3 regions of the Xanthomonas boreopolis genome follow, and region 1 is predicted to be linked to each of the others. Evidence: predicted binding sites of a transcription regulator. Region 1 holds the regulator's gene; each other region holds the start of a gene.
What was found. The regulator FliA, encoded in region 1, starts transcription of late flagellar genes. The targets are predictions, from matches to a motif close to TAAAGTTTNNCNNNCNNNGGCCGATAA.
Positions count from the first base shown of each region.

Region 2: a site for FliA is predicted at 8,835-8,861, ahead of M3M27_RS03230 (methyl-accepting chemotaxis protein). Genes of this name have one in related genera too.
Region 3: a site for FliA is predicted at 9,161-9,187, ahead of M3M27_RS19190 (methyl-accepting chemotaxis protein). Genes of this name have one in related genera too.

Region 1 covers NZ_CP097162.1:2,202,162-2,212,471, reverse strand. The annotation lists gene M3M27_RS09705 (putative bifunctional diguanylate cyclase/phosphodiesterase) at 1-1,453, shown strand, start outside; gene flhB (flagellar biosynthesis protein FlhB) at 1,761-2,894, shown strand; gene flhA (flagellar biosynthesis protein FlhA) at 2,891-4,996, shown strand; gene flhF (flagellar biosynthesis protein FlhF) at 5,160-6,602, shown strand; gene M3M27_RS09685 (P-loop NTPase) at 6,589-7,479, shown strand; gene M3M27_RS09680 (RNA polymerase sigma factor FliA) at 7,476-8,225, shown strand; gene cheY (chemotaxis response regulator CheY) at 8,338-8,730, shown strand; gene M3M27_RS09670 (protein phosphatase CheZ) at 8,730-9,347, shown strand; gene M3M27_RS09665 (chemotaxis protein CheA) at 9,553-10,310, shown strand, end outside.
Region 2 covers NZ_CP097162.1:712,323-722,632, reverse strand. The annotation lists gene M3M27_RS03270 (oxygenase MpaB family protein) at 1-194, opposite strand, end outside; gene M3M27_RS03265 (hypothetical protein) at 421-1,056, shown strand; gene M3M27_RS03260 (APC family permease) at 1,199-2,794, opposite strand; gene M3M27_RS03255 (hypothetical protein) at 3,030-3,383, opposite strand; gene M3M27_RS03250 (LytR/AlgR family response regulator transcription factor) at 3,418-4,197, opposite strand; gene M3M27_RS03245 (sensor histidine kinase) at 4,194-5,459, opposite strand; gene M3M27_RS03240 (FAD-dependent oxidoreductase) at 5,663-6,856, shown strand; gene M3M27_RS03235 (M28 family metallopeptidase) at 7,052-8,710, opposite strand; gene M3M27_RS03230 (methyl-accepting chemotaxis protein) at 8,911-10,310, shown strand, end outside.
Region 3 covers NZ_CP097162.1:4,270,195-4,280,504, forward strand. The annotation lists gene M3M27_RS19165 (DUF6306 domain-containing protein) at 1-291, opposite strand, end outside; gene M3M27_RS19170 (MFS transporter) at 417-2,078, opposite strand; gene M3M27_RS19175 (DcaP family trimeric outer membrane transporter) at 2,169-3,545, opposite strand; gene acs (acetate--CoA ligase) at 3,782-5,725, shown strand; gene M3M27_RS19185 (response regulator transcription factor) at 5,843-6,508, shown strand; gene M3M27_RS19190 (methyl-accepting chemotaxis protein) at 6,662-9,130, opposite strand; gene M3M27_RS19195 (aldo/keto reductase) at 9,437-10,310, shown strand, end outside.

The DNA.
Region 1 (10,310 bases):
TGGCGCCGCGCGCGACGGTGGCATGCCGGTGCAGTGGCTGGCGGTGCTGGTGGTCGTGGTGACGCTGGGCGTGACCGCGATGGCGCTGGGCGTGTCGGTGCTCGACCGTCACTTCCAGCAGCGCACGGAACTGTTGGCTAGCTCGCTTGCCGCCGCCAACCGGGAGCTGGAACAGGCCGCGCTGCACGACTCGCTGACCCGGTTGCCCAACCGGCTGCTGCTGCAGGACCGGATCCAGCAGGGGCTGGAGCGGGCGCAGCGACGGCGCCGCCGGTTCGCGGTGATGTTCCTGGACCTGGACGGCTTCAAGGCGATCAACGACGCCTACGGGCACCAGGCCGGCGATGCCCTGCTGGTCGCGGTGGCCAGCCGGCTCGGCACGCTGCTGCGGAGCGAGGACACCCTCGCCCGGCTCGGCGGCGACGAGTTCGTGCTGGCACTGCCGGTGGACGAACCGGAGGACGCCGCCGCCCTGGCCGAGCGGGTCGTGGCCGCGCTCGTGGCGCCGTTCAAGTCCAACGACATCGAGTTGCGGGTCTCGACCAGCATCGGCATCGCGATCTATCCCGAGGACGGCACGCACGACCACGTGCTGATCGCCAATGCGGATGCGGCGATGTACCACGCCAAGGCGACCGGCCGGAACGGCTATGCGTTCTTCGAGCCGTCGATGAACCGCAGCGCTCACGAGAAGATGCTGCTGGTGCGCGATCTGCCGCTGGCGCTGGAGCGGCGCCAGTTCGTGCTCCATTACCAGCCCAAGTACGGCGCGCACGGCCGCGACGTGGTCGGCGCGGAGGCGCTGATGCGCTGGCAGCATCCGGAACGCGGCCTGATCATGCCGGACCGTTTCATCCCGGTGGCCGAGCGGATCGGCCTGATCGTGCCGATCGGCGAATGGGCGCTGGAGGAGGCCTGCCGCCAGATGCGCGAGTGGCGCGAGGCCGGTCGCGGCGACTGGAACGTGGCCGTGAACCTGTCGCCGGTGCAACTGGCCTCCCCGGGCCTGGTCGCCTGCGTCGGCCAGGCCCTGGCCAGGCACGGCATCGACCCGGCCCGGCTGACCCTTGAGATCACCGAGAGCGCCGCCATGCGCGACGCCGACGCCAGCCTGGAAGTGCTCAAGGCCCTGCACGAACTCGGCGTCAACATCGCCATCGACGACTTCGGCACCGGCTACTCCAACCTGATGTACCTCAAGCGCCTGCCGGCCTGCGAGCTGAAGATCGACCGCATGTTCGTGCAGGGCCTGCAACAGGAGGGCGAGGACCGGGCGATCGTGGCGGCGATCGTCGGCCTGGCGCGCACGCTCAACATGAAGGTGGTGGCCGAAGGCGTGGAGACCGAACTGCAGCGGCACCACCTGCGCGACCTGGGCTGCGACCAATTGCAGGGCTACCTGATGAGCCGGCCGCTCGAGCCGCGTAGTTTCATTGCTGCCGCAAGCCTTTAGGCTCGGGATTCGGGATTCGGGATTCGGGATTCGGGATTCGGGAAAGCCTCCTTGCCTGGGTTTGGCTGTCAAGTGATCCGAGGCCCTTCTTGCCGCTTTCTTGTTCTTTCGTGGAAGGGACTTCAGTCCCGACGGAGGGCCCTGTAAAGCCCTGTCGGGACTGAAGTCCCTCCCACAACGGGATTCCCTCCGAAGCAGGCTCGTCGCCTTTCCGAGTCCCGGTCCCAGTCCCCAAACCCGGGGGCCGCCTCCGAAGGAAAGGAATAGAACTTGCAACGCCCCGCGGGAGCCCTTCCCCCGCAACGCGATGGCCGAGAACGAAGACGGCGCCGAACGCACCGAACAGCCTACCGAGAAACGCCTGCGCGAGGCCCGCGAGCAAGGCAACATCCCGCGCTCGCGCGAGCTGGCGACCGCCGCGGTGTTCACCGCCGGCGTGTTCGCGCTGATGGCGATGTCCGGCAGCCTGGCGTCGGGCGCGCGCGGTTGGATGAAGGCCGCGCTGAGCCCGGACCCGGGCCTGCGCGACAACCCGTCCAAGCTGCTGGGCCATTTCGGCGAGCTGCTCGTGCAGTTGCTGTGGGTGGCGGCGCCGCTGGTCCTGGTCTGCCTGTTGGCGGGATTGGCCGGGCCGCTGTTGATGGGCGGACTGCGGTTTTCGGGCAAGGCGCTGGCGCCGGACCCCAACAAGCTCAACCCGCTGGCTGGCCTCAAGCGCCTGTACGGCGCGGAGAGCATCGGCGAGCTGGTCAAGTCGCTGTTGCGCGTGCTGTTCGTCGGCACCGCCACCGGCCTGTGCATCTGGCATGGCCTGCACGACCTGCGCACCCTGCTGAACGCGCCGCTGGAACGCGCGATCGTCGATGGCCTGGGCTTCACCCTGCGGCTGCTGATGTACGCCGCGCTCGCGCTCGGGCTGCTCGCCGCGCTGGACGCGCCTTACCAGAAGTGGAACTGGCTGCGCCGGCTGAAGATGACCCGCGAGGAGGTCAAGCGCGAGATCAAGGAAAGCGAGGGCAGCCCGGAGGTCAAGAGCCGGATCCGGCAGATGCAGCAGCAACTGGCGCAGCGCCGGATGATCGAGGCGGTGCCCAAGGCCGACGTGGTGCTGGTCAACCCCACCCACTACGCGGTGGCGCTGCAGTACGAGGGAGAGAGGATGCGCGCGCCGATCGTGGTCGCCAAGGGCGTGGACGAGGTCGCCCAGCGCATCCGCGAGGTCGGCGAGCAGCACCGTGTCGCGATCGTGTCGGCCCCGCCTTTGGCACGCGCCTTGTATCGGGAAGCGCAACTCGGCAAGGAAATCCCCGTGAGACTGTATTCGGCCGTCGCCCAGGTGCTGTCCTACGTCTACCAGCTGCGCGCCTGGCGGCGCGGCCCGATGCCGCAGCTGCCCGCGATCGAACTCGACGAGTTCGCCGGCACGGACGGCCGCGCATGAGTGCGCAGGCCTCGCCGGTGAACGCCCGCAAGCTGCTGGACATGGTCCGGCACGGCCTGGGCGCGCCGCTCATCGTGCTGGCGATGCTGGCGATGGTGGTGGTGCCGCTGGCCGCGCCGGTGCTGGACGCGCTGTTCACCTTCAACATCGCGATCTCGCTGATGGTGCTGCTGGCGGTGGTCTACGTGAAGCGGCCGCTGGACTTCACGATCTTCCCGATCGTGCTGCTGATGACCACGATGCTGCGGCTGGCGCTGAACGTGGCCTCCACCCGCGTGATCCTGCTCAACGGCCAGAACGGCCACGACGCGGCCGGCAAGGTGATCGCCGCGTTCGGCGAGTTCGTGATCGGTGGCAACTACGCGGTCGGCATCGTGGTGTTCGCGATCCTGACCATCATCAACTTCGTGGTCATCACCAAGGGCGCCGGGCGCGTGTCGGAGGTGACCGCGCGCTTCATCCTCGACGCCATGCCCGGCAAGCAGATGGCGATCGACGCCGACCTCAACGCCGGCCTGCTCACCCGCGAGGAAGCCAAGGCCCGCCGCGAGGAGGTGCGCGAGGAGGCCGACTTCTACGGCGCGATGGACGGCGCCAGCAAGTTCATCCGTGGCGATGCCATTGCCGGCATCCTGATCCTGTTCATCAACCTGCTCGGCGGCCTGGCGGTGGGCGTGCTCCAGCACGGCATGCCGTTCGGCGAGGCCGCCTCGACCTATACCCTGCTGTCGATCGGCGACGGCCTAGTGGCGCAGCTGCCGGCGCTGCTGGTGTCCTCGGCGGTGGCGATGCTGGTCACGCGCGCCTCGCGCGCACAGGACATGAGCCAGGCGATGGTCGGCCAGGTGTTCGGGCAGCACAAGGCGCTGGCGATCGCCGCGGCGATCCTCGGCCTGGTCGGGCTGGTGCCGGGCATGCCGAACGTCGCCTTTTTGACGTTGGGCCTGCTGCTCGGTTTCGTGGCGTGGCGGTTGTGGAAGCGCGACGCCGGAACTCCGTCGCCGGGTACGGGCGCCGCGCCGGGCAAACCGGGCGATCCCAAGCTGCCCGGCGCCGCGCCCGCGCCCTCGCCGGAACTGAGCTGGGACGAACTGCGCCCGATCGACCCGCTCGGCCTGGAAGTCGGCTACCGGCTGATCCCGCTGGTGGACAAGAACCAGGGCGGCGAACTGATGGCACGCATCAAGGGCGTGCGACGCAAGCTCACCCAGGACATCGGCTTCCTGATCCCGCCGGTGCACATCCGCGACAACCTGGAACTGACCGCCACGTCGTACCGCCTGCTGATCCACGGCGTGCCGGTGGCGACCGCCGAGGTGCACCCCGACCGCGAACTGGCGCTGGACCCGGGCGGCGCGCTCGGCAAGCTCGACGGCATCAAGGGCAAGGATCCCGCGTTCGGGCTCGACGCCACCTGGATCCAGCCCGGCCAGCGCGCCCAGGCCGAGGCCATGGGCTATACCGTGGTCGATCCCGCCACGGTGATCGCCACCCACCTCTCGCACCTGATCCGCGAGCACGCGCCCGAGCTGCTCGGCCACGAGGAAGTGCAGCAACTGCTCGCCCAGCTCGGCAAGAGCGCACCCAAGCTGGTCGAGGACCTCACCCCCAAGGCGCTGCCGCTCGCCGTCGTGGTGCGGGTGCTGCAGAACCTGCTGGTCGAGCGCATCCCCATCCGCCAGCTGCGCAAGATCGTCGAGGCGCTGGTCGAGCACGCCCCGCATGGCCAGGACCCGGCCATGCTGACCGCCGCGGTGCGCACTTCGCTGGGCCGTTTCATCGTCCAGGAGATCGCCGGCATGTCGCCGGAGCTGCCGGTGTTCACCCTCGCCCCGCAATTGGAACGGGTCTTGCAGGAGTCCGCCCAGGGCGGCGGCAACGTCGCCCTCGAACCCGGCCTCGCCGAGCGCCTGCACCAGAGCCTGGCCGACTGCGTCGGCAAGCAGGAGGCCCGCAACGAGCCGGCGGTGGTGCTGGTCCCCGGCCAGGTCCGCGCCGCGCTGGCGCGCCTGGTCCGGCACAGCGTCCCGCAGCTGTCGGTGCTGGCCTACAGCGAGGTGCCGGAGGACAAGCGGCTGAAGCTGGTGGGGACGATCAGTTGAGGCGGCGATTCGTGATTCGTGCTTGGTGATTCGTGGAAGCAGGCTCCGCGAGCGGAGAGATGGAGATGAGAGCGATGAAGACATCAACTGGAAGCCGCCGGACGGGCTTGAGCCGTGCCGCCGTCGCGAATCACCAATCACCAATCACCAATCACGGCACCCCATGAAGATCAAACGCTTCGTCGCCCCCGACATGCGCACGGCCTTCCGCATGGTGCGCGAAGAGCACGGCCCGGACGCGGTGATCCTGTCCAACCGGCGCACCGAGGAAGGGATCGAGATCGTCGCTGCCAGCAACTACGACGAGGAGCTGGTGCAGCGCGCCCTGGACAACGTGCGCCAGCCGCCGGCGCGCGCCGCCGCGGCGGGCATCGCCGAATCCGCGCCGGCGCGCACGCCAGCCGACGAGATGATCGCCGCGCTTGCCCAGCGCCAGCAGCCCGGGCGTGGCGCGGCCGCCGCGCCGCGCGAACGCGGCGTGCCGGTCGCGGAGAAGCCCGCGGCCCGTGCGAAGGCCGCTTCCGGCCGCGCCCCGGCGCAGTTGCCCGAAGAGATCTTCGCCACGTTCGTGCAGCCCGCGCCGGACGCTCCCGAGCTGCCGGCGTTGCCGCCGATCGCCGCGCCCCGGCCGCTGCCGCCCGCCGAACCGGCCGCGGGCACGCCTTCCCTCGCGCCCGCGCCGTTGCCCAAGCCGCAGGACGACGCCGAACTGCGGCAGCTACGCGAGGAACTGGCGCTGATGCGGCAGATGATCGAGCGCGAGATGAACCGGCTCACCGACGAGCGCCTGCGCGGCTCGCCGGTGCGCGCCCAGGCGCTGGAACTGCTCGACGACTACGGCTTCGACGCCGGCATCACCCGCGACGTCGCCATGCAGATCCCGGCCGACACCGAACTGCACAAGGGCCGCGGCCTGATGCTCGGCCTGCTGTCCAAGCGCCTGCCGATCGCCCCGGTCGATCCGCTCGAGATCGGCGGCGTGATCGCGCTGGTCGGCCCCACCGGCGCCGGCAAGACCACCACCATCGCCAAGCTCGCCGCGCGCTTCGCCGCCCAGCACGCCCCGCGCGACGTCGCCCTGGTCACCACCGACACCCTGCGCGTCGGCGGGCGCGAGCAGTTGCACGGCTACGGCCGCCAGCTCGGCATCGCCGTGCACGAGGCCGACAGCGACCAGGGCCTTATGGCCCTGCTGGAACGCCTGCGCGACTACAAGCTGGTGCTGATCGACACCGCCGGCATGGGCCAGCGCGACCGTGCCCTGGCGGCGCAGTTGAACTGGCTGCGCGCCGCACGCCAGGTCACCTCGCTGCTGGTGCTGCCGGCCAACGCCCACTTCTCGGACCTGGACGAGGTGGCGCGCCGCTTCGCCGGAGCCCGGCCCCAGGGCGTGGTGCTGACCAAGCTGGACGAGACCGGGCGGCTCGGCAGCGCCCTGTCCGTGGTGGTCGACCACCAGTTGCCGATCACCTGGATCACCGACGGCCAGCGCGTCCCCGACGACCTGCACCGGGCCAACGCCGCCAGCCTCGTACTCCGCCTTGAAGATTTGCGGCGCGCTGCCGATAAGCCCTGTACTCCGGAGCACACCCATGCCGTCGCGTGAATACGCCCAGCTGACCAACGCCTACCCGTTGTCCACGACCCGTGCCGAGCCGCTGGGCCCGGTGCGGAGCATCGCCGTGACCGGCGGCAAGGGCGGCGTCGGCAAGACCAACCTCTCGGCCAACCTGGCCGTGGCGCTGGCCGACATGGGCCGGCGCACGCTGCTGCTGGATGCCGACCTGGGCCTGGCCAACATCGACGTGATCCTCGGCCTGCAGCCCAAGCTGACCCTGGCCGACCTGGTCGCGGGGCGCTGCTCGCTGGAAGACGTGATCCTCACCGGCCCGGGCGGCGTGCTGGTGGTGCCGGCCGCGTCCGGCCGCCGCCACATGGCCGAGCTGGCCCAGGCCGAGCACATCGGCCTGGTCAACGTGTTCTCCGAGCTGGAACGCGACCTGGACGTGATGGTGATCGACACCGCCGCCGGCATCACCGACAGCGTGCTCACCTTCTGCCAGGCCGCGCAGGACACGGTGGTCGTGGTCTGCGACGAGCCGGCCTCGATCACCGATGCCTACGCGCTGATCAAGGTGCTCTCGCGCGAGCGCGGCGTGGACCGCCTGCAGATCGTCGCCAACATGGTGCGCGACCCGAACGAAGGCCGGCTGCTGTACGACAAGCTCGCGCGGGTCTGCGAGAAGTTCCTCGGCGACGTCTCGCTCAACTACCTCGGCCACGTGCCCCAGGACGACTGGCTGCGGTTGGCGGTGCAGCGCCAGCAACCGGTGACCAAGCTCTACCCGGGCAGCCCGTCGGCGCAGGCGATCGCCGAGATCGCGCGCCGCACTTCGCGCTGGCAGGCCCCGACCGCGGCGCGCGGCAACGTCGAGTTCTTCCTCGAGCGCATCATCCAGCAGCGCAACGGGGTGGCGGCATGAACGCCGCCGCCCAGTACAAGGCGGTGCAGCGCGCCGGCAGCGCCGACAACGTCTACCAGCACGCCGACCTGGTGCGCCGCATCGCCCACCACCTCGCCGCGCGGTTGCCGGCCAGCGTGGAGATCGACGACCTGATCCAGGCCGGCATGATCGGCCTGATCGAGGCCTCGCGCTCGTACGACGCCGACCAGGGCGCCTCGTTCGAGACCTACGCCTCCATCCGCATCCGCGGCGCGATGATCGACGAGATCCGGCGCGGCGACTGGGTGCCGCGCTCGGTCCACCGCCGCGCCCGCGACGCCGCCGCCACGATCCGCAGGATCGAGCAGGAAACCGGCCGCGCCGCCTCCGCCACGGAGGTCGCCGCGGCGATGGACATGCCGCTGCCGGACTACCTGCGCCTGATGGAGGATGCCGCGCGCGGCCAGGTGCTGAGCCTGGAATCGCGGATCGAGGACCACGGCGAGCTCGATACCACGGCCAAGGGCGGCCCGACCCCGCAACAGATGGTGGAGCGCGGCGAGTTCGGCCGCGAACTGTCCAAGGCCATCTCCCAATTGCCCGAGCGCGAGCAGCTGGTGCTGTCGCTCTATTACGAGCAGGAGCTCAACCTGAAGGAGATCGGCGCCGTCCTCGGCGTGAGCGAATCGCGCGTATGCCAGATCCACGGCCAGGCGATGGTGCGCCTGCGCGGTCGCCTGAAGGTCTTCGAGTTGGCCGATACCGGCGTGGACGATGAAGAATGAGGTCGCCACCGGGGACTCGGGAAAGCAGGGATATCGGCGCTTCTGGTTTTCCACGCCCCCCGGTCCCAGGCCCGCGTCCCGGCCAAGATTTCCGTTTCCCTAGGAGTACCCCGTGAACAAGAACATGCGAATCCTGATCGTGGACGACTTCTCGACGATGCGGCGCATCGTCAAGAACCTGCTCGGCGATCTGGGTTTCACCAATACCGCGGAAGCCGAGGACGGCAATGCCGCGCTGTCCGCGCTGCGCTCGGGGCCGTTCGATTTCGTCATCACCGACTGGAACATGCCGGGCATGACCGGCATCGAACTGCTCAAGACCATCCGCGCCGATCCCAAGCTCAAGGCCCTGCCGGTGCTGATGGTCACCGCCGAGGCCAAGCGCGAGCAGATCATCGAGGCCGCCCAGAGCGGCGTGAACGGCTACATCATCAAGCCGTTCACCGCGCAGACCCTGGAAGAGAAGCTCGGCAAGATCTTCGAGCGGCTGGCGGCCACCGCATGATGGAGAGCGCGATCGAAACCAACGCCGAGCGCGCCGCGCTGATCGAGCGCCTGCACCATGCCCTGGACGCCCTCGAGGGCGGCGACGAGGGCGGCTGGCGCCGGGAAATCGACGCGCTGGCCGCCTGGCGCACGCGCCCGATGATCCAGGGCCTGAGCCGGCTCGCGCGCGAGCTCGGGCAGGCGCTGGGCGAACTGCCGAGCCTGCCGGAGGAAGCCGGCCAGCTGGACGATGCCTGCGCGCGCCTGGACCACGTGGTGCAGATGACCGAACAGGCCAGCCATCGCACCCTGGACCTGGCCGAGGAATGCCGCACGCTCGCCGACCAGCTGCAGGCCGGTGGCCTGGGCGCCGACCAGCAGGCGATCCTGGAGAAGATCCGCCACAACCTCACCGAGATGGCGCTCACCCAGAGCTACCAGGACCTGACCGGCCAGATCATCCGCCGCGTAGCGGGAATCGTGCGGCGCGTGCACGAAGGCTTCGGCGCGCTCGGCCTGCCGCCCAAGGACGGCAAGCCCGACGCGGCGCTGTCCGGTCCCGCGCTGAAGGGGCTGGACCACCACGCCGTCTCGCAGGACGACGCCGACGACCTGTTGTCCGGACTGGGGCTGTAGGAGCCTTGCACGTGAGCATGAGGCGTCCCGAAACGACCGCCATTCCCGCGAGAACGGGAATCCCGGGACGTTGCAATGGGGCAAACCCTGCGAATGGCAGGTCCACGTCGGTGGATTCCCGCCTCACCAGCCATCCGGCTGCTGGAAAGCACTTCGCGGGAATGACGACCAAGGCCTTGCCGACGGTTCCAGGGAGCGAGCGGTCATGAGCGCCGTTCCCGACGACATCGTCGCCGACTTCATCGTCGAGGCCCAGGAGATCCTGGACCGCCTCGGCGAGCAGCTGGTCTCGCTGGAACAGGCGCCGGAGGACGCGACCCAGCTCAATGCGGTGTTCCGCGGCTTCCACACGCTCAAGGGCGGCGCGGGCTTCCTCGGCGTGCAGCCGATGGTCGAACTGTGCCACGCGGCCGAGGAAACCCTGGGCCGCGCGCGTTCCGGGCAGGCGACGCTCGCCCCCCATCACTTCGATGCCGCGCAGCAGTCGCTGGACCACCTGCAGGCGATGCTCGATGCGCTGTCCGCCGGGCGGGAACCGGAGCAGGTGCCGGCGGCGTTGATCGCCCAGTTCGATGCCGGGAGCGAGCCACCGCCGGCGACGGGATCCGGCAAGGCGCAGGCCAGCCCCCCCCAGCCTGCAGCGTCCCACGACGATGGCCTGATCGGCGAGGACGAGTTCGAGTCCCTGCTCGACGAACTGCACGGCCGCGCCGCGCCCGGCACAAAGCCGCTGGCTGCGGCCGTTCCGGCCCCCGGGACCCGGGCATCGGCGCCCGTCGCCAAGCCGGCCGCCGAAGCCGAACACACCGTCCGCGTCGACACCAAGCGCCTGGACGCGATCGTCAACCTGATCGGCGAGCTGGTGCTGGCGCGCAATCGCCTGAAGACGCTGCGCGCGCGCATCCGCGACGAGGAACTCGACCGCGCCGTCAGCACCCTCGACATCGCCACCGCGCGCCTGCA
Region 2 (10,310 bases), 1.5 Mb from region 1:
CACAGCCCGCCGGCGAGCATGCCGGGGAACTCCGAATGCACGCGCCAGGTGACGCTGTCCGGCCCGAACCAGCCCGGGTCGCCGGCCGGACGGTCGTACTCGATGCCGCTCTGCCCGCGCGGGAAGGCGCCGAGCACCCAGCGGCGGATCTGGGCGGTGGCGGGGGCGGCGAGCGTGCGGAACACGGCGGACATGCGCCTATCGTACCGCCGCCCCGGCGGCCGGCCGCGCTGGCCCGCCATCGCGAATTCGCGATGCAGTGCAGCAAGGCGGCGCCGCCCCCGGACCTGGGAAACCGCGTTTTCCCCGGGGAAAAATGCCGATCGCGCCGGAGCCGGCGTCTCCGTGACGCCCCGCTCACGCGCTCTTGATTGCGAACCGGTGCGGAAGTGCTAGAAAGGACCTGCGACCGTTTGTCGCATGCCACATGCTCGTACCCGCCGGAAGGAGCTCGTCATGATTGCTTTGTTCAGGGGTTTGGGACTGCTTCTGCAGGACAACGCACTGCACCGCCAGCCGTTCGAGGAACAGGTCGCGCACTGGCGCGACAAGACCGACGCGGAGATCGACGCGGAGGTCGAACTGCTCACCGTCGCCAAGCAGCAGTGGGTCGTCGCTTCGATCATCGGCTGGCAGGTGATCTCGCTGGTCCTGCTCGGCGTGATCACCCACCAATTGTGGCAGCACGACTTCCACGTGACCTTCAGCCGGGTGGTGATCGTGTTCGCCTCGTGGCTGGCCATCCTGTTCGTGCTCTGGTACATCGCCGACCTGTTCGACCACAGCGCCGGCTTCGAGCGCTGGCTGCGTGCCTTCAACAGCCGCGCGCGGCTGGCCCCGGACGCCGATTCGGTCGAGTGCGTCAACGAGGCGCTGGAGATGGCGCGCCGCTATCCGGAAGTGCTGCGCTATAAGCAGCAGGTGATGGCCAAGCGCGACCTGCGCCACGAGGACATCGTCAACATGCGCGAGATGGGGCGCATGCGGCAGTACACCGAGATCGTGCGCGAACTCGACCACTACGACGGCGGGCCGCGGCTGGCGGCGACCGCCTGACGCCCCCCTCCGGGGCGAAGAGGCGGCGCTTCGCCCCGTACCCTCCCGAGCCCACGCCAGCGGCGTGGGCGCTTCAGGCACGCGCACCCGCGGTGCGCAAGCTGTGCCTTGTCGCCCCCCCGGCGGGAGAGGGGCCTCGAAACTACGCCGCCGCGACCGCCTTCTCGATCGCCGGGGTGCGCCAACCGCTGCGCACGCCCCATGCGTAGAACGCCAGGCCGACCAGCGCGACCACCGCCAGGTCGGTGCCGTAGGCCAGGTAGCCGTGCCCGCCGAAGGTGGTGCTGCCGGCCCACGACAGCAGGGCGATCGCCGGCAGGTACGCGATCATCCAGGCCGCGCCCTTGAGGTTGCGGCGGAAATCCTTGAAGCCCTGCCTGGCCTGGTAATAGAAGTACACCGGCAACGCCACGACCATCAGCAGGATGATCTCGCCGGTGAGCGGCCAGCGCGCCCAGTACAGCAGCTCGGTCGCCATCACGAAGGCGATGCCCGCCAGCACCGGCATCGCGAACACCCGCAGCGGGCGATGCACGTCCGGCGCGGTGCGGCGCAGCGTCATCGCGCTGATCGGCCCGGTCAGGTAGGAGATGATCGTCGCCACCGAGATCACCGCCGCCAGCGTGCCCCAGCCGCGGAAGAAGAACAGGAACAGGTAGGACACCGCCAGGTTGAAGAACATCGCCGGGCGCGGCACGCCCCACTTCGCGTGCACCTTGCCGAGCACCGCCGGCATCGTGCCATTCTTCTCCATGCCGTAGATCATCCGCGCGGTGGTCGCGGTGTAGGTGATGCCGGTGCCGCTGGGGCTGACGAAGGCATCGATGTACAGCAGCATCGCCAGCCAGTGCAGGTTGACGATGATCGCCAGCTCGGCGAATGGCGAGCGGAAATCGATGCCGTGCCAGCCGGCCTTGGCCAGCAGTTCCGGCGGCACCGCGCCGATGTAGGCCACCTGCAGGATCAGGTAGACCACGGTGGCCAGCGCGATCGAGCCGAGCACCGCGAACGGCAGGCTGCGCCCGGGATTCTTGGCCTCGCCGGCCAGGTTCACGGGGCTCTGGAAACCGTTGAAGCTGAACACGATGCCGGCGGTCGCCACGGCGGTGAGCACCGCGGCGAAGTCGATCACGTGCGCATCGCCGTGCAGGCCGACGCTGAAGTTCTCGCCATGGAAACCGCTGGCGATCAGCGCGATGCCGGTCAGCGCCGGCACGATCAGCTTGAACACCGTGATCGCGGTGTTGGAGCGGGCGAACAGCTTCACGCTCCAGAAGTTCAGGAAAAAGTACACCAGCACCAGCGCCGCGGCGATCAGCAGGCCGGCGGTGGACAGCTCGCCCGCGCCGCCCGGCGCCTGCGCGTACAGGTCCTGCGCCCACTGCCACGGCCACGACGCCATGTACTGCACCGACGCCTCGGCCTCGACCGGGATCACCGAGACGATCGCGATCCAGTTGGCCCAGCCGGCGATGAAACCGACCAGCGAGCCATGCGAATAGTGGCTGTAGCGCACCATGCCGCCGGACTCGGGGAACATCGCGCCGAGCTCGGCATAGGACAGCGCGATGGTGGTGATGATCGCCGCGCCCAGCACCCACGCCCAGATCGCGCCCGGACCGGCCAGCCCCGCCGCGCGCCATGCACCGAACAGCCAGCCGGAACCGATGATCGAGCCCAGGCCGGTGAGCATGAGCGCAAAGGGGCCGACTTCGCGGCGCAGGGGGCTATCGGACATGGGCTACCTGACGTTGAACGCCGCGGGCACGGCAACAAGCCGGCAATGATCGCAGAAGCGGGCGCCGGACGTCATGGCGCATTCAGGCAAAGGCCGGGACTCGGGAAATGCACCTGGCCTGGTCGTCAAGCGGCCCGGTGCTACCTTGCGGTTTTTTTCTCCCACACCAGCACTCGGTCCGAAGCAGGCCTTTCGCTTTTCCGGCTGCGGTTTCCCGAGCTCCCTCGGGCGCGCCTCAACATCCGCCCATGATCGCCGTGGCCGACGCGCACTGACGGAAGTCCTCGGCCAGGCCGCGCAGTTCGCGCACCTGCCCCACCGCCAGTTCGAAGCGGTCCAGTTCGCGGCGCGGGCAATCGGCCGCGGCCGTGGCGGTCGCGCTGCAGGCGGCCTCGTAGACGAGGTAATGGCAATGGCCGCTGCTGCTGGCCAGGCAATGGAAGACCGCGTTGCCGGCATGCGATTCGACCTTGCTGAAGAGCAGGTCGCGGCCATCGACGGTGGAGCGGGTGATCGAGGTGGTGCCGCTTTCCTGGTGGCAGCCGAACAGCCCCATCAGGCAATACAGCATCGAAGCGAGCAGGCGCATGGCGAATCCTTCCTTCTGCGATGGGACGGCGGCGTCACATGCCGCGGAACAGGCTCATGAACGGCTGGCTGACCACGAGCGTCTCCGGCCGGTTCTTCAGTTTCAGGCAGCCCTTGCCGGTGTCGTCGCGCGACACCGAGGACACCGCCCTCATGTTGACGATGGTGGAGCGGTGGACCTGCTTGAAGATGCGCGGATCGAGCACCTCCAGCAGCTCGCGCAGCGGCGTGCGCAGCAGCGATTCGCCCTCGGCGGTCATCACCACCGTGTACTTGTTGTCGGCCTGGAAGTAGGCCACCTCGTCGAGCATCACCAGCCGCGTCTCGCGGCCGGCACTGGCAGTGATCCAGGCCATGGGAGGCTTCTCCGGAGCGGGCGGCGCGGGGCGCTGCGCCAGCCGTTGCAGCAAGGTTTCCAGCATCGCGTGGTCGGGGCCGCCGCTGGCGGCGCGCGCGCGCACGCGCTGCACGGTGGCCTGCAGGCGTTCGCGCGATACCGGCTTGAGCAGGTAGTCGACCGCGCCCTGCTCGAACGCGTCGATCGCGTACTGGTCGTAGGCGGTGACGAACACCACCTGCGATGCGGGACTGGCTTCCGCGGCGCCGCGCGCGACCTCGATGCCGGTCAGGCCCGGCATGCGGATGTCGAGGAACACGACGTCCGGGCGATGCTCGGCGATGCTCTCCAGCGCGCTGGCGCCGTCCTCGCATTCGGCCACCACCTGCAGCTCGGGCCATGCCTCGCCGAGCAGTTGCAGCAGCGATTGCCGCAGCAGCGCCTCGTCCTCGGCCACGACCGCACGCAGCGCGCTCATGCCAGCCCCTCCTGCCGCGGCACCGGGGGCGGCATGTCCGCTGGCAACGGCAGGCTGATCGTCGCCGCCATGCCGGCCGGGAAGTTGGACACCAGCGCGAACGCCGCCCGGTCGCCGTAGATCAGGCGCAGGCGCTCGCGCAGGTTCTTCAGGCCGATGCCGGTGCCGCTGTTCTGGCTGTTGAAGCCCTGCCCGTCGTCGGCCACGGTCACCGTGACGTGCTGGTCGGTGCGCCGCGCCAGGATCCAGACCGTGCCGCCGCCCGGCTTGGGCTCCAGCCCGTGCTTGATCGCGTTCTCCACCAGCGTCTGCAGCATCATCGACGGCATCGGCACGCTCCGCAGCTCGTAGGGCACTTCGATCTGCAGCGCCAGCCGCGTGCCCATGCGGATGCGCAGGATCTCCAGGTAGGCCTGGGCCCGTTCCAGCTCGTCGCCGAGCGTGGAGGGCGCATCGCCGGCATTCGGCAGCGAGTGGCGCAGGTACTGGATCAGGTGCCCGATCATCGCGTCGGCACGCGACGGATCGGTGCGGGTCAGCACCTGCGCGCTGGCCAGGGTGTTGTAGAGGAAGTGCGGCTCGACCTGCGCGTGCAGCAGGTTCAGGCGCGCCACCGCCAGTTCCTTCTCGGTGGCCGACTGCTCGGCGGCGGCCTGCTCGCTGCGGCGCTGGCGCGCGACCTGCGCGGTGATCGCGCGCGAGAGCGTCTCGGCATTGTCGTAGTTGCTGCCCTCGTCGACCAGGAACAGGTCCACCCAGGCGCCGGCGTCCGGCTCGCACAGCAGGGTGACGCTGCTGGTGCCGTTGCCCGGCGCCAGCGTGGCGAGGACCTTGTTGTGGCTGATGCTCATGCGCGCGAACACGTTCCAGCTGGAGGGGTTGTGGTTGTCGCGCAGGTCGTCGCGCCGCACCCGGGCACGGATCAGCAGGCTGCCCGGAGAGCTTTGCACGTCCTCCACGCGCGGCAGCTGGCGGATCGCCGACTCGACCACCGCGAAGGCCTCCGGCGCATCCAGGGGCACCTCGATCTGGCGGCGCTGGCGGCTGGTCAGGGTGTCGTGGCCGAGGCGGCCGGCGGCCAGCTTCACCCGCCGCAGGTGGGTGGCCAGGTTGGTCAGCACGATGGCGAGGGTGACCAGCACCAGCAGGGTGAACACCGAGCCCGTCGAGCCGAACAGCTCGTCCCACAGATTGCTGGCGACGATCAGCACGATCATCCAGGCGAACAGGATGCGCGCGAACAGGAAGAGGCTGGCGGACACGGCGGCTTCCGGGGTTGAGTGCCGGGCGAGCATAGCCGCGTGCGCCGGCGCCGTGGCGGGCGATGCGATGGAACCGCCGAATCGGCGACGGAAGCCGGCCGCCAGGGCGCGAAATCCCGCTCCCCGGCAGGAAACCGGCCGGCGCGGCCCCCGGCCCGGTGGCGCGGCGCTATGCTCGGCGCTCCCCCGGACGAAGGATCTCCATGCATCGCCGCCACTTCCTGCGCGGCGCGGGCGCCGCCCTCGCCGCCGCCTCCACCGGCGCGCTGGCCTCCGGGCCGGCCAAGGCCGCGCCGGCCGCCGCGCCCCTCCCGCCGCCGCTGGCGTCGCGCTTCGCCGGGCCGCGGGCGCTGGCGCCGATCCGCGCCACGCCCGACCGCATCGTCGCGCTGAGCGTCTGCACGCGGCCGTTCCGCGCGCAGGGACCGCGCATCGAGGTCGAACGCATCGGCCGCAGGCAGGTCGTCCACAACTACGGCCATGGCGGCAGCGGCTGGTCGCTGTCGTGGGGCAGCGCCGAGCTGGCGGTGCGGCTCGCGCAAGCCGCCGGCGCCCGCGACGGGCTGGCGGTGATCGGCTGCGGCGCGATCGGGCTGACCACCGCGCTGGTGGCGCAGCGCGCCGGCCTGCGCGTGCGCATCTACGCCAAGGAACGCCCGCCGGAAGTGCGCTCGTTCTTCGCCACCGGCGTGTGGTCGCCCGGCTCGCGCGTATGCACGGCCGAGCACGCCACGCCCGAATTCCGCAGGCGCTGGGAAGAGATGGCGCGGATCTCGTTCCGCCGCTACCAGACCCTGCTCGGCCTGCCCGGCGAGCCGATCGAATGGCGCGACGGCTTCGTGCTCTCCGACGTCCCGTTCGACCAGCCCGTGCCCGGCGCCGAGGACCACGAGCCGGAGTATCCGCACCTGGAACGCGAGCTGCTCGCCGACCTGGGCCCCGGGACGACGCCCCTCGCCGCCGGCGAACATCCCTTCCCGGTACCGTTCGCCGCCCGCTACACGCAGATGACCTTCAACATCAGCGCCTACTCGCGCATGCTGCTGGACGACTTCCTGCAGGCCGGCGGCGAACTGCGCACGCGCGAGTTCGAGAGCCCGCGCCAGTTCGCCGACCTGCGCGAGAAGGTGATCGTCAACGCCACCGGCTACGGCGCGCGCGCATTGCTAGGCGACGAGAGCATCGTCCCCGTGCGCGGCCAGACCGCACGGCTGGTCCCGCAGCCGGAAGTGGACTATGGCCTGTACTGGCGCGGCCACAACCTGAGCGTGGTGCCGCGCCGCGACGGCATCCTGGTCCAGGCCCAGGGCCCGCGCGACTTCGGCAACGCCGACGCCACGCCGGACCGCGCCGCCTCGGAAGCGGCCGTGGCGCAGCTGGCGAAGTTGTTCGGGTAGGTCCCTTCTCCCGTTCACGGGAGAGAAGGTGGCGCGCAGCGCCGGATGAGGGCGCTTCAAGTGAAGCGATCTACCGCATCCCCCATCCGCCCTTCGGGCACCTTCCCCCGCAGGCGGGGGAAGGGAAGTCGGCGCCGGTCCAGAACACACCATGGGAGCACCTTCCCCCGCAAGCGGGGGAAGGGACGTTGGGACTCACTTGCGCTCGGCGGCGCTCGCGTCGCGGGTGGCGCGGAACTCCGAGTCCTGGCTCCAGTTCGGCCACTGGCGCGAGTCGGCCAGCTGCATCCCGAGCCTGTACAGCACCGCCAGGTCGCGCGCGGCGCCGGCGAAGGTCCAGTCGCGCTGCCATTCGTCGCCTTGCTGGTGGTAGCGCTTGGCGGTGTAGTCGTCGGCCGCGGCCTTGCCGGCGGCGATGCCGCCGCTCTCCCAGTCCTGGCCGGCCGAGTACGAGATCGCCGGCACGCCGCGCTTGGCGAAGGAGAAGTGGTCGGAGCGGAAGAAATAGCCGGCTTCCGGCTTCGGATCGGGCGTGTAGCGCAGGTTCCAGCCCTGCTTGGCGACGGTCTTCAGGTCGTCGAGCAGTTCCAGCTTGGCGGTGCCGTAGATGCCGAAGTCGCGCGAGGGCACGAACGGGCTCATGCCGTCCATGTTGATCACCGCCACGGTCCTGGCCAGCGGGTACAGCGGCTTGGAAGCGTAGAACTCGGAGCCGAGCAGGCCCTTCTCCTCGGCGGTCACCGCCAGGAACACCACCGAACGCTCCGGCCTGGGCCCGTTGGCGAAGCCGCGCGCCAGTTCCAGCAGCGCCGCGGTGCCGCTGGCGTTGTCGAGCGCGCCGTTGAAGATGGTGTCACCCCGCGCATCCGGCTTGCCGACGCCGATGTGGTCCCAGTGCGCGCTGTAGACCAGCGTCTCGTCCGGGTACTTGCTGCCTTCCAGCCGCGCGACCACGTTGTGCGAAGTGATCACGTCGCGCTTGACCTGGTAGCTCGCGCTCAGGCCCTCGCCCTTGAGCGCCACCGGCTTGAAGCCGCGCGTGGCGGCCTGCTTCTTCAGCGCGTCGAAATCCAGGCCGGCGTCCTTGAACAGCTGCACCGCCAGGTCGCGCTGGATCCAGCCCTCGACCTTCGGGTGCGCCGCCGCCGGGTCGTCTCGCACCACGTCGAACATGGTGTTGGTGTTGGAACTGGCGACCGTGGCCCAGCCGTACGACGCCGGCGCGGTCTCGTGCACGATCAGCACGCCGAGCGCGCCCTGGCGCGCGCCTTCCTCGTACTTGTAGGTCCAGCGGCCGTAGTAGGTCATGCCCTTGCCGTCGAAATCGCCCTGGCCGGTCTCGAAGTCCGGGTCGTTGATCAGCACGACGGCGATCTTGCCCTTCAGGTCCACGCCCTTGAAGTCGTCCCAGTTGCGCTCCGGCGCCTTGACGCCGTAGCCGACGAACACCAGCGGCGCGTTGGCGATGTCCACCGACGTGGAGCCGTCCATCGCGGCGCGGACCGCGATCTCCTTGCCCTGGGTCAGCGCCTGCGTCTTGCCCGCGACGCCCAGCGCCAGCTTCGGCGTGCCGACGATGTCGGCGCGCTGCAACGGCACCGCCTGGGTCCATGCGCGGGTGCCGCCGGCCTGCAGGTCGCCGCCCGGCTGCAGGCCCGCCTCGCGGAACCGCTCGACCAGGTAGGCGATGGTCTTCTCCTCGCCGGCCGTGGCCGGGGCGCGCCCCTCGAACTCGTCCGACGCCAGCACCTTGACGTCCTGCGAAATGCGCTTGCCGTCGAAAGCCGGCGTGGCCGCCATCGCCAGCATCGGCGCCGCCGAGAGCGCCAGCACTCCCACCAGATGTCTTTTCACCGCGAACCCCCGCTCTATCGAAACAGCGGTCGAGTTTAGGCCAAGACCCCGGGGCCCCGGGATGTGCCGGATGGCCTGGGTGGCTCCACATGAACGGGGTCATGCCCGGCCGCCGGCCGCCCGGTCAATTTTCCGCCACCGGGGCCGATATCGCGGGCGATGTTCGAATACGAAGACACTCCATGAACCCGCTCGCCTCGTTGCGCCGCCGCGTCGCCGACCTCCCCGTCACCCGCAAGTTCGTCCTGCTCTGCGCGCTGCTGGCGCTGGGCGTGGTCCTGCTGGCCATCGGCGCCGCGCGCCTGCAGTACCTGGACCTGGTCGAGGCGCGCAAGCAGAGCGTGAAGACCCAGGTCGACATGGGCATGGACATGATCGGCCACTACGCCGGCATGGCCGCGCGCGGCGAGATCAGCACCGCCCAGGCCAAGGCGCTGGCCCGGTCGGCGCTGGCCTCGGTCCGCACCAACAACGGCGTGGACTACTTCTTCATCGCCGACCCGCAGATGCGCATCGTGATGCATCCCACGCGCAAGGCCGGCACCGACATGAGCGGCTACCGCAGCGATGCCGGCGAGTACGTCTACCGCGACATCCAGAAGGCCGTGGCCGAGGGCGACGGCTTCAGCTACTACTCCGCGCCCAAGCCGGGCCAGAAGACCCAACTGCCGAAGATCAGCTACGCACGCGCCTTCCCCGAGTGGAACTGGATCCTGGCGATGGGCGTCTACGCCGACGACATCCAGCGCGAGGCGTGGGGATTCACCGGCTGGGTGACGCTGATCGGCGCCGGCGTGGTGGTGGTGATCACGGTCCTGTCGTGGCTGATCGCCGGGTCGATCGTCGTGCCGCTGCGCGCGGCCACGCGCACTGCCGAGGCGATCGCCGGCGGCCGGTTCGACAACGCGATCGCCGCCACGTCCAAGGACGAGACCGGCCAGCTGCTGGCCAGCATGGACCAGATGCAGCACCAGCTGCAGCGCTTCAACGGCGAGATGCAGACCATGATCCGCCTGCAGCAGGGCGAGGACATCGGCCATCGCATCCCGGAGGATTTCCCGGGCGACTACGGCACGCTCGCGCGCGGCGTCAACACCGTGCTGTTCGAGCACCTGGACGCGATCAACGACGCGATGGCGGTGATGGACGAGTACGGCCGCGGCGACCTGCGCCGCGACATGCGCCGCCTGCCCGGCCAGCGCGCGCGCCTGCACGAGGCGCTGGATGCGGTGAAGGCCAACCTGTCGTCGATCAACGGCGACATCGCCCGCCTGGCCGAAGCCGCCGCGCATGGCGATTTCTCCGCGCGCGGCGACGAATCCCGCTACCAGTTCGCCTTCGCCGAGATGGTGCGGGCACTGAACCGCCTGATGCAGCAGGCGGACGCCGGCCTGGGCGACGTGGGCCGGATCATGGCCGCGATCGCCGACGGCGACCTGAGCCAGCGCGTGGACGCGCGCTACGAAGGCGCGTTCGGCCACCTGGCCGACGCCGCCAACCGCACCGCCGGGCAGTTGGCCGCGATCGTGCGCGGGATCCAGCATTCGGCCCGTTCGATCGACACCGCCGCGGCGGAGATCGCCACCGGCAACGCCGACCT
Region 3 (10,310 bases), 2.1 Mb from region 1:
GGCGACGTCCTGTTCGATGCAGGCGTCGAGCCACGGCCCCGCATCCACCGCGGGGAGCTGCACGCCGAACCGGCGGCCGATCCGGCCGCGCAGGCACGCGATCTCCGCGCCGAGCCGCCCGGCCGGCACGCCGCCCGCGTCGAGCAGGCCGAATCCGCCTGCTTGCGCCATCGCCGCGACCGCTCCGGCTGGCGCACCCGCCAGCAGCAGCGGAAGGCGGCAGCCGAGCGCGCCGCACAGCGGCGTGCGCAGCAACACGGGTTCGCTTTCGTCGCCTTGCGGCATGGGCATGCCCTCGCGGTCGTTCCGGATCGGACTGCGGGGATCGGACTCCGATTGACCAGGAATCGCCAAGAAAGAGCGCCGGCCCTCGCGGGCCGGCGCCGGGACGACCGGAACGGTCCGGCCGCGGCCGCTTACTTGCTGATGTCCTCGTCCTTGGTCTCGCGCAGGAACAGCCCGCCGATCACCACCGACAGCAGCGCGATGCCGATCGGGTACCACAGGCCGTAGTACATGTTGCCGGTGGCCGCGACCAACGCGAACGAGATGGTCGGCAGGAAACCGCCGAACCAGCCGTTGCCGATGTGGTACGGCAGCGACATCGAGGTGTAGCGGATGCGGGTCGGGAACAGCTCGACCAGGTAGGCGGCGATCGGGCCGTAGACCATGGTCACGTAGATCACCAGGATCCACAGCAGCACCAGCGTCATCGGCTTGTTGATCCGCGCCGGGTCGGCCTTCTCCGGGTAACCGGCGGAGGTCAGCGCGCCCTTGAGCTCCTTGCCGAACGCATCGGCCTTGGCCTTGGCCTCGTCCTTGCCCAGGCCGGCGCCCTCGTAGGCCGCGACGGCGGTGCCGCCGATGCTGACCTGCGCCAGCGAGCCTGGCGCCGCCGGCTGGATCTCGTACGGGATGCCGGCCTTGGCCAGCGCCGCGGCGGCGATGTCGCAGGAGTTGGTGAACACCTTCTTGCCGATCGGGTCGAACTGGAACGAGCAGGTCGCCGGGTCGGCGATGACCAGGGCCGGCGACTGCGCGCGGGCTTCCTCGATCGCCGGGTTGGCGAAGTGGGTCAGGCCCTTGAAGATCGGCATGTAGGTGACCGCGGCCAGCAGGCAGCCGGCCAAGATGATCTTCTTGCGGCCGATCTTGTCCGAGAGCCAGCCGAACACCACGAAGAACGGGGTGGCCAGCGCCAACGCCGCGGCGATGAGCAGGTTGGCGGTGGTGCCGTCGACCTTGAGCGTCTGGGTGAGGAAGAACAGCGAGTAGAACTGGCCGCCGTACCACACCACGGCCTGGCCGGCGGTGGCGCCGAGCAGGACCAGCAGCATCATGCCCAGGTTGCCGCCCTTGATGCTGTCGCGGAACGGCGTCTTGGAGCCCTTGCCCTCGGACTTCATCTGCTGGAACAGCGGCGACTCGCTCAGCTGCAGGCGGATCCACACCGACACGCCCAGCAGCACGATCGACACCAGGAACGGGATGCGCCAGCCCCAGGCCTCGAAGGCCTCGGTGCCCAGCCACATGCGCGTGCCCAGGATCACCAGCAGCGACAGGAACAGGCCGAGCGTGGCGGTGGTCTGGATGAAGCTGGTGTACAGGCCGCGCTTGCCGTGCGGGGCGTGCTCGGCCACGTAGGTGGCCGCGCCGCCGTACTCGCCGCCCAGCGCCAGGCCCTGCGCCAGGCGCAGCACGATCAGGATGATCGGCGCGGCGATGCCGATGCTGGCGTAGTTGGGCAGGATGCCGACGATGAAGGTCGACATGCCCATCAGCAGGATGGTGACCAGGAAGGTGTACTTGCGGCCGATGCGGTCGCCGAGGCTGCCGAAGAACGCCGCGCCGAACGGACGCACCGCGAAGCCGGCGGCAAAGGCCAGCAGCGCGAAGATGAAGCCGGTGGTCTCGTTGACGCCGCTGAAGAACTGCTTGGCGATGATCGCCGCGAGCGATCCGTACAGGTAGAAGTCGTACCACTCGAAGACGGTGCCCAGGGACGAGGCGAAGATCACCTTCTTGTGACCCTGGGTAAGCACGGCCGGCTGGCCGGTATTGGCGGTAGTGCTGGACATGGGAGCTTCCCCTCCGAAGCGTTATCTAGCGAATTGTGGAAGTCGCGAAGGTCGTGGCGGCGGCGCTGCGCCGCGCCGCCGCCGGGAACCTCAGAAGCTGTACTTGGTAGTGAACTGCAACCGGGTGATGTCGCCCTTGGCCCCGCTCTCGATCTCGCGCTTGCCGTACATCAGCTCGGCGCCGACGTCGACCTTGGGCAGGGGCGAGTAGAAGATGTTGCCGCGGATGCTCTGCACGCTCTTGGTCACGCCGGTGCCGGTCAGGGCGACGTCGTTGTCGTAGTCGCTGCGCGCATAGATCAGGTTGGTGCGCAGCTTGGGCGTGAACTGGTGCCGCCAGCCGACGAAGCCGGCCAGAACCCCGGTCGAATCCAGGCTGCGGTCGGCCGCGTCGTAGACCGCGTCCTGGGTGATGCCCAGGCCGATGTAGCGGGCGATGCCCTCGCCGCCGGTCAGCTGGTAGACCAGGCTGTCGCTGTCCCCGGCCACCCACTTGCCGCCCAGGGTCAGGCCGCCGGCGATCTTGCTGTCGTCGGCGCCGGTCGTGTTGTTGTCGACCTTGAGCTGGCGCACCAGGCCGCCGATGCCGAACGTGCCCCAGTCGCCCTTCCAGCCGTAGCGCAGGGTCAGGTCGGGCAGCGCGCCGCGGTCGGAGCTGGAGCCGCCGATCAGCGTGGTCTCCGGGTTCTCCAGCGCGATGCTGAAACCGCCCTTGGTGTAGCGGACCTGCGCCTGCCGCACGAAGATCACGCCGTCGGTGGGGCCGATGAAGTCGGCCGCCTCCGGCAGCGAGGCCGGGTCCATGAAGTTGGACCAGGTCTGGCCGGCCAGCCAGTTGTTCCAGTACATGTAGGCGTGGCGCAAGGTCGCGCCGTAGGTGTTGGTGGCGGTCTGGTTGCCCAGCGAATTGCCGAAGAAGTCCAGCTCGACCAGCGCGCCGGCCTTGTTGCCGCCCTCGGTCACGCTGTCCACGCCGAAGTTGATGCGCGAGAACTTGGCGTGCGCGTTGTAGTCGGTGCCCGAGGACCTGCCGCCGACCGGGGTCTGGCCTGGCAGGTACAGCGCGCGGCCGGTGGCGTCGTCGGCCAGCTGGCCGTCGCCGGTGCGGGTGGCCAGGAAGTCGGCCTTGATGAAGCCGCCGACCTTGAACGTGGTGCCGGGCGCGGCCCCGGGCGTGATCGTGGTCACCTGGATCGGCTGCTTGCCGGCCGGCACCGCCGGCGTGGCGGGCTGGGCGGCCTGCGCGGCCTTGACCTCGGTGATCTGGCTCTGGGCCTGCGTGATCTGCCCTTGCTGTTGCTGCTGCGCGGACAGCAGCAGCTGCACCTGGCGTTCCAGTTCGGCCACGCGCGCCTCCAGCGCCTTTTCCCTCGCCGTCTCGGCGAATGCGGCCCCCGGTGCAGCCAGAGCGAACAACAACGCGACGGCCAGCGGCCGGCGCGCCTGCGACGCGATGCGGATGTTCATTACTCCCTCCCGAATAATGGCTCGCCGCGCCGGGGGCGCGGCTTGACGGAGCGTGCGGCCCGTCCCGGTCCGCGCCTATTCGCCTTTGGTCGAACCAATCGCCCCTGGACCGGCCTTTACGACCATCGTCTAACGCCTTCTTCGCTCAGGCCCCGGGGCGATGCGGCAAACTGAACGCCTGAGTCGGCCGCAACCGGCCGCCGGTTCCCATAAAGCTGAGTGCTAGTGAGGGTGTCATGGCTGATCTGTATCCCGTCCCGCCCGATTTCGCCGCCAAGGCGCGCGTGGACAAGGCGCATTACGACAAGCTCTACCGCGAGTCGGTGGAGGACCCGGATGCCTTCTGGGGCAAGGCCGCCGAGCGGCTGGACTGGTACGTCAAGCCGACCAGGATCAAGAACGTCAGCTACAAGCTGGACGATTTCCGCATCAAGTGGTTCGAGGACGGCGAGCTCAACGCCTCGGTGAACTGCCTGGACCGCCAGCTGGCCAAGCGCGGCGACAAGACCGCCCTGCTGTTCGAGCCGGACAGCCCGGACGCGCCGAGTTACGGCGTCACCTACCGCGAGCTGTACGAGCGCGTGTGCCGGCTCGGCAACGCGCTGCGCAGCCTGGGCGTCGGCAAGGGCGACCGCGTCACCATCTACCTGCCGATGATCCCCGACGCGGCGGTGGCGATGCTGGCCTGCGCGCGCATCGGCGCGATCCACTCGGTGGTGTTCGGCGGCTTCGCCCCGAACTCGATCGCCGACCGCGTGATCGACTGCGGCAGCAAGCTGATCATCACCGCCGACGAGGGCCTGCGCGGCGGCAAGAAGATCCCGCTGAAGGCCAACGTCGACGCGGCCCTGAAGATCCCCGGCACCAACTCGGTCGAGACCGTGCTGGTGGTGCGCCATACCGGCGGCGCGGTGAACATGCAGGCCCCGCGCGACCGCTGGTTCCACGACGTGGTGGACGGCCAGCCGGCGCAGTGCGAGCCCGAGCGCATGAACGCGGAAGACCCGCTGTTCATCCTGTACACCTCCGGCTCGACCGGCAAGCCGAAGGGCGTGCTGCACACCACCGCCGGCTACCTGCTGTTCGCCAGCTATACCCACGAGACCGTCTTCGACCTGCGCGAGGACGACATCTACTGGTGCACCGCCGACGTCGGCTGGGTCACCGGCCACAGCTACATCGTCTACGGCCCGCTCGCCAACGGCGCCACCGCGCTGATGTTCGAGGGCGTGCCGAACTATCCGGACGTCTCGCGCTTCTGGAACGTGATCGACAAGCACAAGGTCACGATCTTCTACACCGCCCCGACCGCGATCCGCGCGCTGATGCGCGAGGGCGAGGAACCGGTGAAGAAGACCTCCCGCGCCTCGCTGCGCCTGCTCGGCAGCGTCGGCGAGCCGATCAATCCCGAGGCGTGGCGCTGGTACTACGAGGTGGTCGGCGACGCGCGCTGCCCGGTGGTGGACACCTGGTGGCAGACCGAGACCGGCGGCATCCTGATCTCGCCGCTGCCCGGCGCCACCGACCTCAAGCCCGGCTCGGCCACGCTGCCGTTCTTCGGCGTGCGCCCGGCGCTGGTCGACGCCAACGGCCAGGTCCTGGAAGGCGCCACCGAAGGCAACCTGGTGCTGCTGGATTCCTGGCCGGGCCAGATGCGCACCGTGTACGGCGACCACCAGCGCTTCATCGACACCTATTTCCGCACCTATCCCGGCACCTACTTCACCGGCGACGGCTGCCGCCGCGACGAGGACGGCTACTACTGGATCACCGGCCGCGTGGACGACGTCATCAACGTCTCCGGCCACCGCATCGGCACCGCCGAGGTCGAGAGCGCGCTGGTGTCGCACCCCAAGGTGGCCGAGGCCGCGGTGGTCGGCTTCCCGCACGACATCAAGGGCCAGGGCATCTACGCCTATGTCACGCTCATCGCCGACGAACAACCCAGCGAGGAGCTGCACAAGGAACTGATCGCCTGGGTGCGCAAGGAGATCGGCCCGATCGCCTCGCCCGACCACCTGCAATGGGCGCCGGGCCTGCCCAAGACCCGCTCGGGCAAGATCATGCGCCGCATCCTGCGCAAGATCGCCGAGAACGCCCCGGACCAGCTCGGCGACATCTCCACGCTGGCCGACCCGTCGGTGGTCGATTCGCTGGTGAACGAGCGGCTGGCGCGCTGAACGGCCGGGATTGGGGATTCGAGATTGGGGATTCGCAAGAGCGGCTCCCTTGCCCGGCCTGGCTTCCCGCTATTGCTGTTGCGAATCCCCAATCCCCCCATCCCGAATCCCCGCCCCATGCCTACCCTGCTGATCGCCGACGACCATCCGCTGTTCCGCGAAGCCCTGCGCGGCGCGGTGCAGCGGGTAATGCCCGGCGTGCAATTGTTCGAGGCCGACAACGTCGATGCGTTGTACAGCCTGGCCGATGCGCACGCCGATGCCGACCTGCTGCTGATGGACCTCAACATGCCCGGCGCGCAGGGCTTCTCCGCGCTGGTGCACCTGCGGGCGCTGCATCCGCAGTTGCCGGTGGTGGTCGTGTCCGCGCGCGAGGAACCGACCGTGATGCGCCGCGCGATCGACCACGGCGCGTTCGGCTTCATCCCCAAGTCGGCCGATTCGGACACCATCGGCCAGGCGCTCTCCACCGTGCTCGACGGCGAGCGCTGGATCCCCGCCGAGGCGCGCAACCTGCCGCCGACCGACCACGAGGAACGCGAGGTCGGCCAACGCCTGCGCGAACTCACCCCGCAGCAGTTCCGCGTACTGCAGATGCTCGGCGCCGGCCGCCTGAACAAGCAGATCGCCTACGACCTGGGCGTGTCCGAGGCGACCATCAAGGCCCACGTGACCGCGATCCTGCGCAAGCTCGGCGTCACCAACCGCACCCAGGCGGTGCTGATGGCCGGCAAGCTCGCCATCGACGCCGACGGCATCGTGCTGCCGCCGGAAGAGGACTGAGGCCGGCCGCAGGAAGGAACACCTGTGTGTGCACTGTGGGAGGGACTTCAGTCCCGACAGGCGTCACCGGCAAGACGTCGGGACTGAAGTCCCTTCCACGAGATCGTGGGCAGCAGCGCAATGCGGCGCGCGTCGACACGCCGATCCGGCCGCTCACGCGGCCTGGAACGCCGAGGACTCCTGCGGTTGCACCACCGCGAAGCTGGCGGCCGCCTCGGCCAGGGCGTCGGCCTGTTCGAGCAGGTGGCGGGCGGCGGCCGAGGACTCCTCGGCGAGCGCGGCGTTCTGCTCGGTGCCGTGGCCCATGCGGCGCAGGCGTTCGTCGATGCCGCGCACCGCGGTGCCCTGCCGCCCGGAGGCCTGGTGGATCTGCTCCACCACTTCGGCGACGCGCTGGGCCTTTTCGAGGATCTCCTCCATGGTGGCGCCGGTGGATTCCACCAGCCTGGCGCCGGCCTCGACCTGCTGCAGGGATTCGTCGATCAGCCTGCGGATCTCCTGCGCCGCCTGCGCCGAGCGTTGGGCCAGGTTGCGGACTTCGCCGGCGACCACCGCGAAGCCGCGGCCGTGCGTGCCGGCGCGCGCGGCCTCCACCGCGGCGTTGAGCGCGAGCAGGTTGGTCTGGAACGCCAGGTCGTCGACGGTGGCGACGATCTCGCCGATGCGCCGCGACGAGCCGCGCAGGCGGCCCATGCCGTCCACCGCCGAACGGGCGACTTCGCGGCCGTGGCGCGCGGCGTCGCTGGCGGCGGCCGCCATCGTCGCGCTGGCCTGGGCGCGACCGATGTTCTCGTCCACCTCGGCCGAGACGTGCGCCATCAGGCCCATCGCCGCCTGCAGGTCGCTGGCCTGGCGTTCGGTGCGGGTGGACAGGTCGGAAGTGCCGCTCGCCATCTCGTCGGCCGAGGCGCGCACGGCCTGCGCGGAATGCTGGATGTCGGTGACCATGCCGTTGACCTGCCCGATCGCGGCGTTGAGGCCGTCGCGCAGTTGCGCGTAGACGCCATGGTGCTCGCCGCGCATGCGCTCGCGCAGGTCGCCGCGCGCGAACGCGTCCATGACCCGGGTGACCTCGAACAGGCGCGCCTGCATGCTGCCCAGCAGGCGGTTGATGCTCTCGGCCAGCACCGCGACGAAGCCGCTCTTGCCCGCGGTGGCGATGCGCTGGTCGAGATGGCCCTGCGCCGCGCGCGCGACCAGTGCGGAGACCTCGCCTTCGATGATGCGTTCCAGGCGAAGGTCCTGCCATTCCAGCACCAGGCCGATCAGCGCCGCGTCCTCGAACACCGGGCTGATCCGCAACAGGAACCAGGTATCGCCGAGCGCGATCTCCTCCTGGCACGAGGTGCCTTCTTCGGCCACGCGCCGGGCGATGGCCGCGGCCTGTTCGCCGAGCAGGTCCAGGTGCGTGCCGATCCGCCCTTCCGATTCGACGCCCGCCGCGGTGAACGCCGCCTGCAGCGCGGCGTTCGCATAGACGATGGTGCCCTCGCCGTCGGCCACCATCACCGGCGCCTGCGCGGCATCGAGGGCATGGCGCACGCGGCTGTTCTCGCGGGCGACCGCGCGCCCGGCCTCGATGCGCTCGCGCAGGCTCGCCTGCATCTGCAGCAGCGTGCGCGAAAGCAGGCCGATCTCGTCGCGCGGGTCGCGCACGGCGAGCGCGCCGTCGAGGCGTCCATCGGCGATGTCGCGGGCGAAGTCCACCGCCGCCGCCAGCGGCCGCACGATCGCCCGCAGCAACAGCACCAGCATGCTGACCAGCACCAGCGCGACCGCCAGCAGGGTCGCGACGAACACCAGGTCCATGTGCGCGCGTTCGCGCGCCTGCCGGACGCGGCCGTCGCGCAGCGCCGCCTGCTGCTGCGCGCGCAGGGCGGCCAGCGCCGGCTGCACGCGCGCGGCGATGTCGTCCAGCGCCTGCGACTCGCTGTCCATGCCGAAACGGGAGGCGGCATAGGCGGTGAAGCGCTCCTGGTACTGCTGCATCAGCGCGCGGATCTCGTTCTTGCGCGCGTCCGGGATGCGGGCCTTCTGCAGCAGCAGCTCGAACGCCATGCTCTGTTCGCCGAACCGGTCGGCGAACGCCTGCTCGCGGCGCAGGACGAAGTCCTTCTCGTACCGGCGCATCGTCAGCATCGAGGCCTGCAGCCGCGGGTTGTCGTATCGCGCGAGCAGGTCCTCCACGCCATGCACGGCATCGCGCAACTGGCCTTGCAGGCCGTCGTCGGCGGTGTGGCCCAGTTCGGCGACGCGCGCGTCCAGCGAGCGGCCCGAGTCGGTGTAGTCCTTCAGCGCAGCGCGCAGCGGATCGGGCTTCTTCGCCGCGACCGGCAGCGCGGCGGCGGCGCGTTCGAGCGCCTCCAGCGCCGCGCGGAAGCGGGCACCGCTGTCTTCCGAGAACGAAAGCGCATACTCCGACTGCAGCCGGCGCGCCTCGGCAAAGGCCTCGGCCACGCGCTGGGTACGCGCGTCTTCCTGCTGGAAGCGCTCCACGCGCGCGTCGCCGGCGGCGATGCCGGCGCCGACGCGCCAGTAGGCGAAACCGATCAGGCTCAGGCCCAGCACCAAGGCGACCAGGCTGAAGCGGAGCTTGCGGGCGATATCCATCGAGAGCGTCATGGGGGAGACCGGAGCAGAAATACGCACCCGGTATCGACGCTGGAAGTGGATTCTTTAGCCCGGATGCCGGGGCTTTCAGGAGCGACCGCGGCGGATGCCGCCCGAACCGGCGGCACGGCCTGCGCAAGGGCACGATAGGCCAGGCGCGATGGCGCCATCACACCACCGGGCCATGTCGATTGGATGACGCGGATGCGACGGCCAGCGCGCCGGATTGGCCGCGCTGCATCGCAACATGATTTTTACCAGTGACTCGTATATTCATATACGAACATCACCGACCAACCGGTCCTGCGGGGTTCTCCAATGCACGACAGCGCGCCCGCGCTTCCATCGCAGGTATCCGCTCCGGCCGCGGACGCCGCGCGCCGGATCGGCGCGACTTCGGTGCGGGTGTCTCCGCTGGGCTTCGGCGCCGCGCCGATCGGCAACCTCTACAGCGAGGTGGACGAGGTCGACGCGCTCGCCGCGGTGCGCGACGCGCATGCCGGCGGCATCCGCCATTTCGACAGCGCGCCCTACTACGGCTACGGCCTGAGCGAAGCTCGGCTGGGCCGCGCCCTGGCCGGGCTGCCGCGCGCGGGCTACACGCTCTCGACCAAGGTCGGCCGCCGCGTGATCGAGGACCCAGGCGCGCCTGCCGGGCGCGACGGCTTCGCGGTGGCCGGTTGGCGCGCCGAGTTCGACTACAGCCGCGACGGCGTGCTGCGCGCGTTCGAGGGCAGCCTGGAACGCCTGGGCACCGATCGCATCGACATCCTGCTGCTGCACGACATCGGCCGGCTCACCCACGGCGAGCGCCATGCCGGCGTGCTGCGCCAGGCGCTGGACGAGGCGTTGCCGGCGATGGCCGAGCTGAAGGCGCAGGGCGCCTGCGGCGCGATCGGGCTGGGCGTCAACGAGCAGGACGTGGCACTGGAAGTGCTGGCCGAGTTCGCCCTGGACTGCGTCATGCTCGCCGGCCGCTACACCCTGCTCGAACAGCAGGGTGCGCGCGCGTTGCTGGAGGAGGCGCAACGCCGCGGCCTCTCGCTGCTGGTCGCCGGCCCCTACAACTCGGGCTTGCTGGGCGATCCGCGCGGCCCCGGCAGCACCTACGACTACGCGCCCGCCGATGCGGGCACGCTGGCGCATGCGCGGCGGCTGTACGCGGCCTGCGCTGCGCACGGCGTGGATACCG